2 regions of the Paenibacillus sp. FSL W7-1279 genome follow, and region 1 is predicted to be linked to the other one. Evidence: predicted binding sites of a transcription regulator. Region 1 holds the regulator's gene; the other holds the start of a gene.
The links. Region 1 encodes CtsR, which represses protease genes until heat stress. Its sites were predicted from a motif close to ATGGTCAATAAAGGTCAAACA; they were not measured.
Positions count from the first base shown of each region.

Region 2: clpP (ATP-dependent Clp endopeptidase proteolytic subunit ClpP) is a predicted target of CtsR. The motif match lies at 4,448-4,468, and genes of this name have one in related genera.

Region 1 covers NZ_CP150215.1:6,783,218-6,790,694, reverse strand. Annotated here, with positions in the region: gene MKY82_RS30955 (amidohydrolase/deacetylase family metallohydrolase) at 1-106, shown strand, start outside; gene MKY82_RS30950 (DgaE family pyridoxal phosphate-dependent ammonia lyase) at 84-1,187, shown strand; gene MKY82_RS30945 (KDGP aldolase family protein) at 1,189-1,944, shown strand; gene MKY82_RS30940 (sugar kinase) at 1,937-2,953, shown strand; gene MKY82_RS30935 (GntR family transcriptional regulator) at 2,961-3,677, shown strand; gene MKY82_RS30930 (CtsR family transcriptional regulator) at 4,038-4,499, shown strand; gene MKY82_RS30925 (UvrB/UvrC motif-containing protein) at 4,524-5,048, shown strand; gene MKY82_RS30920 (protein arginine kinase) at 5,087-6,151, shown strand; gene clpC (ATP-dependent protease ATP-binding subunit ClpC) at 6,262-7,477, shown strand, end outside.
Region 2 covers NZ_CP150215.1:229,091-236,567, reverse strand. Annotated here, with positions in the region: gene tpiA (triose-phosphate isomerase) at 1-445, opposite strand, end outside; gene MKY82_RS01145 (phosphoglycerate kinase) at 522-1,703, opposite strand; gene gap (type I glyceraldehyde-3-phosphate dehydrogenase) at 1,898-2,902, opposite strand; gene MKY82_RS01135 (sugar-binding domain-containing protein) at 3,003-4,046, opposite strand; tRNA gene MKY82_RS01130 (tRNA-Arg) at 4,307-4,381, shown strand; gene clpP (ATP-dependent Clp endopeptidase proteolytic subunit ClpP) at 4,544-5,140, shown strand; gene MKY82_RS01120 (DUF4163 domain-containing protein) at 5,739-6,812, opposite strand; gene MKY82_RS01115 (hypothetical protein) at 6,983-7,204, opposite strand; gene MKY82_RS01110 (spermidine/putrescine ABC transporter substrate-binding protein) at 7,436-7,477, opposite strand, start outside.

The sequences.
Region 1 (7,477 bases):
GCAGGGCGCTATGAGTTTAACGGATTCCGAAGGGGAGACCCGAATCGCTGATCGATATATCGAAGCCAGAGGAGTGGTTGTCAATGGATCATTCATTACATGCTAAATACGGGTTGAAACGAGTGGTTAATGCCAGCGGGCGCATGAGTATTCTTGGCGTATCGGCGCCGACGGATACCGTCATGGAAGCGATGCGGATCGGCGGGCAGAGTTACGTGGAAATCGCGGATCTGGTAGATAAGGCGGGCGACTACATGGCGCGCATCCTTGGTTCCGAGGCTGCGGTCGTTGTCAATTCCGCTTCCAGCGGAATCGCGCTTTCCGTGGCTGGAATCGTCACCGAAGGCAATCGCAGACGCAGTGACCGACTGCACCAGGAGCCAATCGCGAAGAACGAGATTATCATGTTTAAGGGACATAATGTTCAGTATGGTGCACCTGTTGAAACGATGGTTTATCTCGGGGGCGGCAAGGTCGTTGAAGTTGGGTATGCCAACGAAGGGCGCAAGGAGCATATCGCAGAAGCGATTAATGAGCGTACAGCCGCTATTTTGTATGTGAAATCCCATCACTGCGTACAGAAAAATATGATTTCGGTGGAAGAAGTGGCAGAAGTGGCCCAGGCACATGGACTTCCGCTGATTATCGATGCTGCTGCCGAAGAGGATATCCAGAAGTATGTGAAATACGGAGACCTGGCGATATACAGCGGATCCAAGGCAATTGAAGGCCCGACCTCCGGCATTGTCGGCGGCAAACGTCAATACGTCGATTGGGTAAAAGCGCAGCTGCATGGTATTGGGCGCAGCATGAAGGTTGGCAAGGAAACGACGTTTGGACTGCTTCAGGCGCTGGATGAGTATATGGTGAAGGAAGATAAGAGTGAGCAGGAGAAAGCAGCACTGGAGGAAATGAAAACCTTATCGAAATTGCCGGGCATTGAGGTGACCATTGTTCAGGATGAAGCGGGAAGGGCGATCTATAGGGGGCGCGTGAAAGTCGATGAAAATGCGGCCGGGGTCAGTGCCAAGTCCATGAACGATCAGCTTCGTGAAGGCGATATTGCTGTGTACACCAGGGATTACGGCGTTCGCCAGGGATATTTTGATATTGATCCTCGCTCGCTTTCCGGGGATGATTTGCAGGTCATTATAACGAGAATACAGCAGATTGCAGGGGGAAACTAAGATGGCAAACATGGAGAAACGTCTTTACAGAAATCGCGCGGCACTGAACGTGCTTGCAGGCAGCATTCAGAATGCAAAGGAAATTTTTGAAGCTTCGGAAGGGCATGTGCTGGTCGGCGTATTGTCCAAAAATTATCCGAATGCACAAGAGGCCGTTATTGCGATGAAGGAGTACGGCGCCGTTATCGAAGATGCGGTATCGATCGGATTGGGTGCCGGCGATAACCGCCAAGCTGCGGTGGTAGCCGAGATTGTAAAAAGCTACCCAGGCACGCATATCAATCAGGTGTTCCCGGCTGTCGGTGCTACACGTGCCAATCTGGATGGCAAAGAAAGCTGGATTAACAGCCTTGTTTCTCCTTCGGGTCAAGTGGGCTACGTGAATATCTCAACCGGACCGGTGAGCGCCGCCGGATCGGACAAAGCCATCGTACCTGTAAAAGCAGCCATCGCGCTGGTGCGCGATATGGGCGGTAACGCACTGAAGTACTTCCCGATGCAGGGCTTGAAGCTGGAGGATGAGTACCGCGCGGTAGCCAAGGCGTGTGCGGAGGAAGGATTCGCGCTTGAACCAACAGGCGGGATTGATAAAGGGAATTTTGAAGCCATCGTGCGCATCGCATTCGAAGCGGGAGTGCAGCAGGTCATCCCGCACGTGTACTCCTCGATTATCGACTCGACAAGCGGAGATACAATCATTAGCGATGTTCAAGAGCTGCATCGCAAGCTAAAAGCGCTGGTTGATCAATATGCCTAAGACGATTGCCGCATATGGCGAAGTGATGATGCGTCTTCAAGTACCGGGATATGCTTCCTTGGCTCAAGAGAGCCATCTGAATTATTCCTTTTCCGGCACGGGGGTAAACATCGCCTCGGCTGTGGCAAGGTTTGGTCATAACGGTTACCTGGTCAGCACGCTGCCGGATAACCCGCTTGGCGAAGCGGCGGTTTCCTACCTGCGCAGGCTTGGCATCGATACTTCGCTCATAAGCCGCGGAGGCAAATATGTTGGCATGTACTTTTTGGAGAATGGCTTTGGTGTCAGACCCGGACGCGTGACCTATACGGACCGGCTGGGCAGCAGCTTTAACACGGCAGAGGATGCCATGTACGATTTCGGTGCGATTGCCCAAAAGATAGACATGATTCATTTTTGCGGTATAACTCTTTCCATGAATGACACGGTACGAGGTCAAATGAAGACACTGGCTCGTGAAGTTAAGGCTAACGGGGGAACCGTTGTGTTCGATTGCAATTATCGTCCCTCTTTATGGGGGACAGACCGCTATGAGTTTGCCAAGCCGCACTATGAGGAAATGCTGTCATTGGCGGATATCGTCTTTATGAATGAGAAGGATGCTATCTATATCCTTGGTATGGAGACGACCCGGGAGGATCGGAACGAACAGCTGCAGGAGTTGATTCCGAAGGTGGCAGCGAAGTATAATATTACGGTTGCGTCGGGTACCCACCGCAAGATCAACGGGGATAACACCCATTCCCTGCAAGGCTATCTCTACACGGATGGAGCGTTTCATTTTTCCAAAACGTTGACGTTTTCCGTTCATGATCGTATCGGCGCGGGTGATGCTTACGCCAGCGGGGTGATTCACGGGATCTCGGAGGGTTATGAACCGAATCGGACGGTTGATTTTGCCGCAGCTGCGGCGATGCTTGCCCATACCGTAACAGGGGATACGCCGACGGCGAACGAACGCGAAGTGCTTCAGGCAATGAGTCATCATATGTCTGACGTGGAAAGGTAGGAGAAGCATGTCGATCACGCGGAAGAACGGTCCGCTATACTTGCAAATCAAGAAGATCATAAAAGATCGGATTCTGCATGGGGAATATCCACTCGGCTCCCATATTCCTTCCGAGCCGCAGCTGGAGCAGGAATTTAACGTTAGCAAAATGACGGTCCGCAATGCGATCCAGGAGTTGTATCAGGAAGGATATGTAGAGAAGCGGAGCGGGGTAGGAACGATTGTGACCCGGAATACTTCCTTCTCCAAGCTTTCCAAAGGCAAGCTGTTTACCGAGATTCTGGTCGAAGAAGGACACCAGATTCGGAAGCGTCACCTGAAGACGGAATGGGTGCTTAATGAGCCGGATAGCGAACTGTTCTTAAAATTCGGGGAGCGGTGCCTGCTTATTGAACGATTGTATTTACTGGACGGGAGTCCTTTTATTTACTATACTCACTACGTGTCATCCCAAGTGGATATGGGTGAAGAGTTCGGTTCCACCGAACTACCGTCTCTCTATGACCGCATCGAGGAAAGTCAAATTACGCTTGAGAATTTCCGCGACCGTTTCCTGGCAACCGTGGCAAATGAAGAGACTGCCTCCTTGCTTGAAGTAAGTGTAGGCTCTCCGTTACTGAAGCGGCTCAGAACCTCTTATGACGGGACAGGGAGCATCATTGAATACAGCATCGGTTATTATAATACGGAGCTGCAGCACTACTTGATCAGTTATGACGCTTAAAGCTTGACACGATACAGGATTATGATATGGAGAAGTGGCCTTGTAACCGGTTTTCACCGGTATGGAGGCTGCTTCTTTTTTTGCTGCCCTTTGTATGAATTGTTCTTGAAGAAGAGGCTATAAGCGATCAAAGAACTGGGTACAATAAGAATAAAGGCAAAGCGCGATAAATTGAGAAGTACCTCTTGGCAAAATGAAAAAATGTGCTATAATGAGATCAAAGTCAAAGAAAGTCAAAGTCAACGAGAGGGTTCGCTGGTTTTGATTAAGGTTAAAATTAACGTATAAGCAAGGCTCTGTGCGGACGTGTAAGATCACTATCCGTCTTAACGTTTCAAACAGTGGAGGATGAACAGACCAATGCGTAATATCTCTGATATTATCGAACAATACCTGAAGAGCATACTGCAGGAAAGTCCGGAGGGTACCGTTGAAATTCAACGCAACGATCTGGCGGAGCAATTTTCTTGCGTTCCTTCCCAGATTAACTACGTGATCAGTACACGGTTTACGCTGGAGAAGGGCTTTCTTGTCGAGAGCAAGCGCGGCGGGGGCGGGTACATACGCATCCAACGTATCGAGCTTCCCCAGCATACTGCACTCCAGCAGCATCTTCATCATACCATTGGCAGCATGATTGACCAGACGGTGGCTGAAGGATTGATTTACCAGCTGGAGGAGTCCCGTTTTTTAACGAAGCGGGAGGCCAGCGTGATGCGGGCCGCCATTTCACGGGAGTGCCTGAATGTGAAGCTTCCTTATCGGGATGAGCTGCGTGCAAGGATTATGAAGGCGATGCTTATTTCTTTATTAGGTAAGTGAGTCTGTGTAAGGGGGCATCGGATTATGATATGCCAAGAATGCGGTAAACGGCCGGCGACACTTCATTTCACCAAAATTGTGAACGGGGAGAAAACGGAGTTTCATTTTTGTGAAACCTGTGCCCGCGAAAAAGGGGAATTGATCCCCGGCACGTCGAATGGTTTTTCTATACACAGTTTGCTGTCAGGTCTTCTGGATCTGGATCCTTCAGGCAAGGGCCAGAGCCCCGGCGCAAAAATGGCCCAGACGCTGCAGTGCGAAGAATGCGGTATGACGTATTCCCAGTTCAGCAAGCTTGGCCGGTTCGGCTGCAGCTCGTGTTATAAATACTTTTCGGATCGATTGGATCCATTGTTTAAGCGAGTCCATGGAGGAACATCCCATGTCGGCAAAGTGCCAAAGCGTACAGGTGGCCGGATTCAGATCAAACGCCAAATTGATGAGCTTAAGAAGGAGCTTCAAATTCGGATCGTGCAGGAGGAGTTTGAAACGGCTGCCGAGATCCGGGACCAAATCCGTGAGCTGGAGCGAAATATGGCTCAGGGATAAGATTGTAAGATTTTGCACTTTAGTAGGAGGAATGCGTGATGTCTAATCTCCGGTTTACCGATTCGGCGCTGAGCGAGTGGATGCGCGGAAACGGTCAGGATTCCGACATTGTCATCAGCACCCGTGTCAGGGTGGCGCGCAATCTGCAGCATCTTCCTTTCCCGCTGCTGGCAACGGATCAGCAGTCAGGAGAAGTGCTAGAGCGCCTGACGAATGTGTTGAAGAATAAGGACGATTTGCAGGATTTCGGGGATTTACATGTAATTAAATTAAGTGAGATTGATGAGCTGGATAAGAAGGTTCTTGTTGAGAAGCATCTGATCAGTCCCAATCTGGCGAATGAATCCCGAAACGGTGCAGTCATCCTTACGGAAGATGAATCCGTCAGCATTATGATCAATGAAGAGGATCACCTGCGCATACAGTGCTTATATCCCGGATTTCAGGTTCGTGAGGCATGGGCACGTGCCACGGCGCTGGATGATGTTTTTGAATCCGAGATCGATTATGCATTTGATGACAAGCGAGGTTATCTTACCAGCTGTCCGACCAATGTCGGAACCGGCCTTCGCGCATCGGTCATGATGCATCTGCCCGCTCTTGTTATGACACAGCAGATTAACCGGATTCTCTCGGCTGTATCGCAGGTAGGTTTGACTGTAAGAGGGATTTACGGCGAAGGCAGCGAAGCATTAGGCAACCTGTTTCAAATCTCGAATCAGATTACGCTCGGTCAAACCGAGACGGAGATCATTGAGAATCTGCACAGCGTTGCCCTGCAAATCATCGAGCATGAGAAGAATGCCAGAGCCCGGCTCTTGGGTGAATCCAAGCTCCGGATTACGGATCGGGTTATGCGCTCCTATGGCATACTGTCCTATGCGGCGGTGATGGATTCCAAGGAAGCGGCCCAGCGTTTGTCCGATGTTCGGCTTGGCGTGGATCTCGGCCTCTTGGAGGGTCCGGAAATCCCGGTCATGAATGAACTGAATGTGAAGACGCAGCCGGGCTTTCTGCAGAAGACCTATGGAGAGGGCATGACTCCTTCCGAACGCGACATGTACAGGGCTAAGCTTATCAGAGAAACATTGGGTAACCATTAAGGATTTATACTCGTTTTACTGTTGGATGACGGTTTAAGCGTCCTATTGCTGACGATACACCGAAATCCGCGAGGTTCAATATATTAATTGAAACGTGGAGGTGCAATACTATGATGTTTGGCAGATTTACGGAACGTGCACAAAAGGTGCTTGCATTGGCTCAGGAAGAAGCGGTACGACTGGGGCACAACAATATCGGCACAGAACATATCCTGCTAGGACTTATTCGTGAAGGAGACGGCATTGCAGCCAAAGCGCTGATCGGACTTGGACTTGGTCTTGAGAAAATTCAGGATGAAGTCGAAACATTAATCGGACGCGGTCAGGAGCAGCCTACCAACATTGCCTATACGCCAAGAGCGAAAAAGGTAATTGAGCTCTCCATGGACGAAGCTCGTAAGCTTGGTCATACCTACGTAGGTACGGAGCATATTCTGTTGGGGCTGATTCGTGAAGGTGAAGGGGTTGCCGCACGCGTGCTGAACAACCTGGGCATTAGCCTGAACAAAGCCCGCCAGCAAGTGCTGCAGCTGCTCGGCAGCAGCGAAGCGGTATCGAGCCACCATGGCACGCCGCAAAACGTAAGCACGCCTACACTTGACAGCCTCGCTCGCGATCTGACCGCCATTGCCAAAGAAGGCAATTTGGATCCGGTCATTGGACGCAGCAAAGAAATCGAGCGCGTGATTCAAGTGTTGAGCCGCCGTACGAAGAACAACCCGGTGTTGATTGGTGAACCAGGGGTAGGTAAGACGGCGATTGCGGAAGGCCTGGCACAACGCATCATTAACAATGAAATTCCGGAGACACTGCGTGACAAACGCGTCATGACGCTGGATATGGGCTCGGTTGTTGCCGGTACGAAATACCGCGGCGAGTTTGAGGATCGCCTGAAAAAAATCATGGATGAGATTCGTCAAGCGGGCAACATCGTTCTGTTCATCGATGAGCTGCATACCTTGATCGGTGCAGGCGGTGCAGAAGGTGCGATTGACGCTTCCAACATTCTGAAGCCATCATTGGCACGCGGAGAACTTCAGTGCATCGGAGCAACCACACTGGACGAATACCGCAAATATATTGAAAAAGATGCTGCCCTCGAGCGTCGTTTCCAACCGATCACGGTGGACCAACCGTCGCCTGAGGAAGCCATTCAGATTCTGTATGGACTGCGTGACCGTTATGAAGCGCATCACCGCGTGAAAATTACGGATGAAGCGATCGAGCAGGCTGTGAGATTGTCAGACCGCTACATTACGGACCGCTTCCTGCCGGATAAAGCGATTGATCTGATTGACGAGGCTGGTTCAAAAGTTCGCCTTCATA
Region 2 (7,477 bases), 940 kb from region 1:
CTGCCTCCGTTTGTACTTTGCACACGTCTTTGGTTTGGCCGGCTTCGCGTTCTTCCAGCTTCTCGCCGACGCATACGATCGGAAGAAGACCATGGCGGAATGCCGCATGTACCTTCTTGTTCACGATCTCATCGGTTTCAGCAAAATACTGACGGCGCTCGGAGTGTCCAATAATGACATAGTCCACGCCCAGATCCTTCAGCATCAAACCGCTGATTTCACCCGTAAAGGCGCCATTGTCTTCAAAATGAAGATTTTGTGCACCGATTTTGATGTTCGTGCCCTTGACCGCTTCAACCAATGCAGGAAGATTGGTAAATGGCGCGCAAATCACGCTTTCAACGCCTTCTACTTCCGCTTTGCCTTTCACATCTTCAATAAATGAAGTTGCTTCCGGAACGGTTTTGAACATTTTCCAGTTACCAGCTATGATAGGTGTTCTCACACGATTCACTCCTTTATTCCCCCGAAGAATCGGGGTCCAAACTTCATCCACTTGCTATCCAATATAGTGCCTATTTCTATTTGTCGTTCAGTGCCACAACACCAGGAAGTGCTTTGCCTTCCATGAACTCAAGAGATGCACCGCCGCCTGTCGAGATGTGGTTCATCTTGTCGGCAAGACCGAATTTCTCTGCAGCTGCAGCCGAGTCGCCGCCGCCGATAATCGTGTAAGCTTCCGTATCCGCACAAGCTTGTGCCACTTCACGAGTACCGTTGCTGAACGGAGCGATTTCGAATACGCCCATAGGACCGTTCCACACGACAAGCTTGGAGTTCTTGATCACTTCTGCATACTTGGCGCGAGTCTTAGGTCCGATGTCAACGCCTTCCCAATCGGCAGGAATGCCGTCGATATCAACGACCTTGGTATTCGCGTCTGCGCTGAACTCGTCCGTAACGACGATATCTTCCGGCAGGTAGAAGTTTTTGCCCAGCTCTTTAGCTTTCTCGATGAAACCGAGTGCAACATCAAGCTTCTCTTTATCAAGCAGAGATTGGCCGATTTCATGGCCTTGAGCTTTGAAGAACGTGTAAGCAAGTCCACCGCCGATGATGACATTATCAGCAAGCGTAAGCAAGTTGTCGATCACGTCGATTTTGTCCTTAACCTTCGATCCACCGATGATGGCGGTAAAAGGACGGTCCGGATTCGAAAGGGCTTTGCCGAGAACGGACAGCTCTTTCTCCATCAACAATCCCGATACAGCCGGAAGATGATGAGCGATACCTTCTGTCGAAGCGTGCGCACGGTGAGCAGCACCAAACGCGTCATTCACGAACAGATCGGCCAGTTCGGCGAATTGCTTCGCAAGTTCCGGATCATTCTTCTCTTCACCAGCGTAAAAACGAACATTTTCAAGCACGAGCACATCGCCGTTTTGCAGCTTCTCGACTTGAGCTTTAACAGCTTCTCCTACCGCTTCATCCGCTTTGGCTACCGGTTTGCCGAGCAGCTCGGACAGACGCTGACTTGCCGGAGTCAGGCGCAAAGATTCAACGACCTCTCCTTTTGGACGACCCATGTGACTGGCCAGGATGACTTTCGCTCCTTGCTCTACCAGATACTTAATGGTCGGCAAAGTCTCGCGAATACGAGTGTCGTCTGTAATTTTACCATCTTCGAGCGGTACATTGAAATCGACGCGGACAAACACCCGTTTGCCGCTTACTTCTACATCACGTACACTTTTCTTGTTCATCTCCACGTTCCTCCTAAGAAAACTATTCTCCTCACCGACAGCATGCAGTTGCTCTCGTTTCTCTCTCTATCGCTAACCAGCGCCCGGATCTTGTCTATACTTCCCAGTGCTCTGGCATGAAAACAAGGAAAAACCATGAACCAAAGAGGAGACCCGTGAAACGGAACTCCTCTTCGATTGTATGGCTAGATCAATTACAGACCTTTGCTTGCGATGTAAGCAGCGAGGTCAACGACACGGTTGGAGTAGCCCCACTCGTTGTCATACCAAGAAACTACTTTCACCATGTTGTCGCCAACTACCATAGTGGAGAGCGAATCGATAGTGGAAGAAGCTGGGTCGCCATTGTAGTCGCTGGATACAAGCGGCTCTTCGGAGTAGTTCAAGATGCCTTTCAGCGGGCCTTCAGCAGCTGCTTTCAGAGCTCCGTTTACATCTTCAAGGGTTACATTTTGGGACAGCTCAACTACGAGATCCGTTACAGAAACGTTCTTCGTAGGTACACGCATTGCCATACCGTTCAATTTGCCTTTCAATTGTGGCAGAACGAGGCTAACCGCTTTAGCAGCACCAGTTGTGGATGGAATGATGTTTTCAGCAGCTGCACGAGCACGACGCAGATCTTTGTGCGGAAGATCAAGCACTTGCTGGTCATTCGTGTAGGAGTGAACCGTAGTCATCATACCCTTAACGATACCGAATTTCTCGTCAAGAACTTTAGCAAAAGGAGCCAAGCAGTTTGTTGTACAAGAAGCATTGGAGATTACAGTATGGTTAGCTGCATCGTATTTGTCTTCGTTAACGCCCATAACGATCGTGATATCTTCGTCAGTTGCTGGAGCGGAGATGATAACTTTCTTAGCGCCGCCTTTCAAGTGAGCGGAAGCTTTGTCTTTCGCTGTGAAAATACCAGTGGATTCTACAACGATTTCAACGCCGTGCTCAGCCCAAGGCAATGCTTCAGGGTTACGCTCAGCGAATACTTTTACTTCACGGCCGTTTACAACGAGTGCGCCTTCTTTAGCTTCAACCGTTGCATTAAGTCTTCCGTGAGTTGTGTCATATTTCAAAAGGTGTGCCAGCGTGCTTACGTCCGTCAAATCGTTGATTGCCACGATTTCAACTTCGCTGTTGTTCAGCGCAGCGCGGAACACGTTACGTCCAATACGTCCAAAACCGTTAATACCTACTTTAACCATGAGTAGTTCCCTCCATATTTGTAAAATTTATATATTCAAGATTGGCCGTTAAGCCAATCAAGACAACAATAAGGAAAAATCAGTGTGCACGCCCGTGGGTTCAAATCCCGGCGTCAATCTCCTTCTCGACTTCCAGTGCCGCGGCTTCATCGGTAACGAGAATATCCTCATGTCCGAATTTCAGCACCGCATGAATCGCCTTGCCCTTGCCTTGACCCCCAGCAATGCCGATGATCGTCTCTGTCCGCATAATATCCTCAAGCCGCAGCCCGAGAGTAAGCATTTTGTGGACAACTTCACCATCTTCACTGAAGTAGTAGCCGAAGGATTCCGCAATCGCGCCATCTGCCTGCAAGTTCTGAATAGAGTTTTCATCCAGCTTGCGCCTTCTTGCCATCTCCATGGCATCTCCGATGCCGTGAATAATGACACGGCAGCGCCTGATCACATCCACGATCTCCTGGATATGCTGATCCTGCACCAGAGACTGATAGGCATCCTCGCTTAGCAGATCCGGTACGTGAAGCAATCGGTACTCAGCTCCAACGCGCTTTGCCATCTTGGAAGCAATGGTGTTCGCTTGAATCTCCACGCTCTCCCCAAGACCGCCCCGCGCTGGCACAAACCAAGTGCTTGTCAGCGGTTCGCCGCCTGGCAAAGAGGACATCTGCTCGGCCACTTCGGCGAGCGTGGAGCCGCCGGTTACGGCAATCGTATCTCCATCTTGGACAAAGCTTAGCAGCGTTCTTGCTCCGGCCCGGCCAAGCTCACGTTTGACTTCCGGAGATGACTCGCTGTCACCGGGAATAATGACCACTTTACGAAGCCCGTAAGCCTGACGAATCTTCTCTTCCAGTTCAACCAGTCCGAATAACTCATTCATGACCGGCTCCAGCTCCTCCAGCAAGCATATCCCTGAGCTGCTGATGCGCATGCCAAGCGTTTCAATCTCGATCAGCCCCTGCGCTTTCAGAAGATCAGTCTCTGCTCTGAGAACACGCTCGGTCATCGAGAGTGATGAAGCCAATGTTCTTCGGCCAACAATTCCGGACAACTTGATCTGATGAAGGATGGTATACCTTCGTTTAAGAGTGTCCATCAGATCCGGCAGAAGCTGCTCTTGTATTTCTAATAGGTTACGCATGCATTCCACTCCTGCAAACTTCGTCTCGGCTCTCCTCTATCTGGTCGTAAAATGTCCCAGTTGAACTTTTTAAGTCCCACCTTTATTCTAACCAATAATTATGCCGGTTGCAAGTGTCCGAAAGTATATTTCTCTGCCCCGGGCATTCTTATACATTATGGCCAAGTACTGGCTCGTCTATATAATAGGAACAAAGTTTTGTCTGCTATTGTATTTTTTAAATAGATGCGGTATAATCAACTTCGTTGCTAATTTTTTTTGCGCCCGTGGTCCAATGGATATGACGTAGGCCTCCGGAGCCTGAGATCGAGGTTCGATTCCTCGCGGGCGCGCCATTATAACTTTTATTTTCTATACTGATTACCCTAAAGCGCCCATGACGGCTCTTTTTTTTACCCAATAGTTTGACTATCTTTGACTTTTTGATTTAAATTGTTTATCATGTGGGTAATACGGTAACAGTATTTATATGAGGTACTTAAGAGGAGGTTTTCCACGTGAGTTTTATACCTATGGTCGTTGAACAAAGCAACCGCGGTGAGCGGGCGTACGACATCTATTCCAGATTGCTGAAAGACCGCATTATCTTCCTCGGCTCCGACGTAAATGACGTGGTCGCCAATTCCATCATTGCCCAAATGCTGTTCTTGTCGGCTGAGGATCCTGAGAAGGATATTCATCTTTACATCAACAGTCCTGGCGGTTCCATTACCGCAGGTATGGCGATATTCGATACGATGCAGTTCATTAAGCCGGACGTTTCGACGATCTGTGTCGGCATGGCTGCTTCCATGGGCGCATTCCTGCTCAACGCAGGCGCTAAAGGCAAACGCTACGGTCTGCCTAACAGCGAGATTATGATTCACCAGCCGCTCGGCGGCGCACAAGGTCAAGCCACGGATATTGAGATCCGTGCTCGCCGCATCCTCAAAATGCGCGACAAGCTGAACCGCATCCTGTCCGATCGCACGGGCCAACCGCTGGAGCGCATTGAGAAGGATACCGATCGTGACTACTTCATGACGGCTGACGAAGCCAAAGAATACGGTCTGATTGATCAAGTATTAGAGAATACACCACCGCAAGGCTTATAAAAGAAATAAAGTAAAGGGCAGGCGCCGTTATCCGGTGCCTGCCCTTTCTTATCCTCTGGATCATTGAAAACTTCGAGTACTGAATAGTGAGAGTATCCCCTCCGGTCGCTGTTGAACTCGGGAAACTTGAATGAATGGATAGGGAGGTTTCCCGATTTCAAAGGCGAACGCTTTGCTCCTCCGAGGATACTCTCACTTTGGTACGACCTGACCTTATCTATAAAAACTTAAAGACTAGCTCAAGAGCATCCCCCTCCTAAAAGGCCTGCCTTAACTTGTGGGGAGGGAAAATAAAAGAAGACCCGTGCAGGGTGGCCATTTCAACGAACGGCTTGCTTGCCACGGACCACGCGTGCACAGGGAGCAGAAGCAGTGTGCAGATGTACAAGACGTGCAAGTTATCATCCAGGCAAGTCTCTAGATAAACGAAAAACCCCTTGATCGCAGGAAAGGAGAATACACTCTCCACGTTCCATGATCAAGGGATTTTCGTAACTCGTTCCAATACAGTGTTACATCAGGACAACATCATGTTTCTAGGCAAGCTATAGTATGAAAATAAATGATTGCAGTTTACACAAACCGCTACCGTATACTCTTACTTCCACTCTTTCAGCTTCAGCTCAAACTCCGGAAATCCATAAGCATATGCGGTGTACTCATAAAGTTGGAAGTACAGCACCGCAGCGTTATCTTTCACGTAGAAGTCCGCATCGGCAGGCACGCCTTCAAATCCGCTGAGGTAGCCCCCCTCTTTCTTCAGCTTGTTCAGCACAAGGTTGTTCAGCTTCTGTTTGTTCTTGCCCTGCAGGTTGATGAAATCGCCCAGCTGCATTTTCTTGCCATCCTTCAAGGAGAACGTGAAGCTTTTACGGAAGGTCATGCCATGAGCGCCACCCGTGTAGGAATAATCGTATGCCGTAATGCTCAGGATATCGTTCTGGTTATAATGGACCACGAAGTCACCGCTAAATTCATAAGGGAAACTGGATTCCGACGGCGGGAATTCCTCAGCATTCCCTTCGGCACGGGTGATTACGCCGGACGCATTTTCTTTCAGCACTTGATTGATCTCGGCTTGCGCCTCCGCATTTGCGAGTCCGCTGATTACAGGATAGTTCACAACGGCATCCACGCCCTGAATCTTTTTCTTCAGCGCAGCCGATTTGATCGTAATGTCGTTCTGTTTCTTTTGTGTCATGCTGAGTGTTTTCAAGGAAGGGTTCCATTGTCCCTGAACACCCATGTATTCGCTGATCGTTTTGAATGGCACATACAGACGACCATTAATGATCTGTCCCCCAGGCTCGCCGGCATACGAACCGTTCACCAGAATACCAATTTCAGTTGAATCATATACGATGGCACTCAGTTTGTTATAACCGTTACCCAGTGTATACGTACGTTTTTTTGCATCATATTTAAGAGGCATTCCCAGGCCGTCCCGCAAAGCGGTTGCCGGCACATAAGTTACCCCGTGCAGCACGAGACCTTTCTGTGACAGGGTCTTGCCATTCCATTTCAGTACGACTTCATTCTTCGACGATTTTTGGCTGGCGGAAACGGGTGCCTTAGCGGCACTTGCATCGATGACCTGTCCGCTCAAACCCAGACCGCCAAGCAGGACGCTAGTTGCAATTAATGATGCACATACACGTAATTTAGGATTCATATCAGAATTCCACCTTTGTTAAATTAAGTTTCCGTTAGTTGTTAATCTATTACCCTTAATCATTATAAGGAAAGCTTTCAATGTATTGGTAACAAAGTCAATGACAATTTTGATTCCAGGCCATAGGACCTATATGTTCGCCAAGTCTTTCTGAGTGAATGCTTTTACGCTTAGAAATACACCGAACAAGAGAGCGCATGTACCCATAAACAGCAAGACTTCCTTCCCTGGGCTGCATAACTTAATAGAAGTAGTCCGATTCCCACAAGCGCACTGTGAACACTCAATAACAGCAGATGCAGCGCGCTTTTCCTGAAGATGTTCAGAAATAAAACGGCTGCAACCCCGGCAACTACCAATGCAATCAAAAACATACCCATCACATCGCTCAAGCCGCTTTCTCCTTTTCCTGATTAAACGTATAGAAACCTGGTTTAAGTTATTTGCGTCCTCCTTTATATATAACAACGAAACGGGCCCCGAAGTTGTGGTTTGATTCGTATAAATCGGCTATTTCTTCCTATCCCGGGACTAAGGGACTATTATTTACAAACAAAAAAGAGCCTGCCCCCAATGGGACAGACTCTTTTTATTACAAAAATATGAAAATGCAAGCCCTATAATTAACGACCGCTCTTCAGTTCGGTCCATAAACGATCATAGAT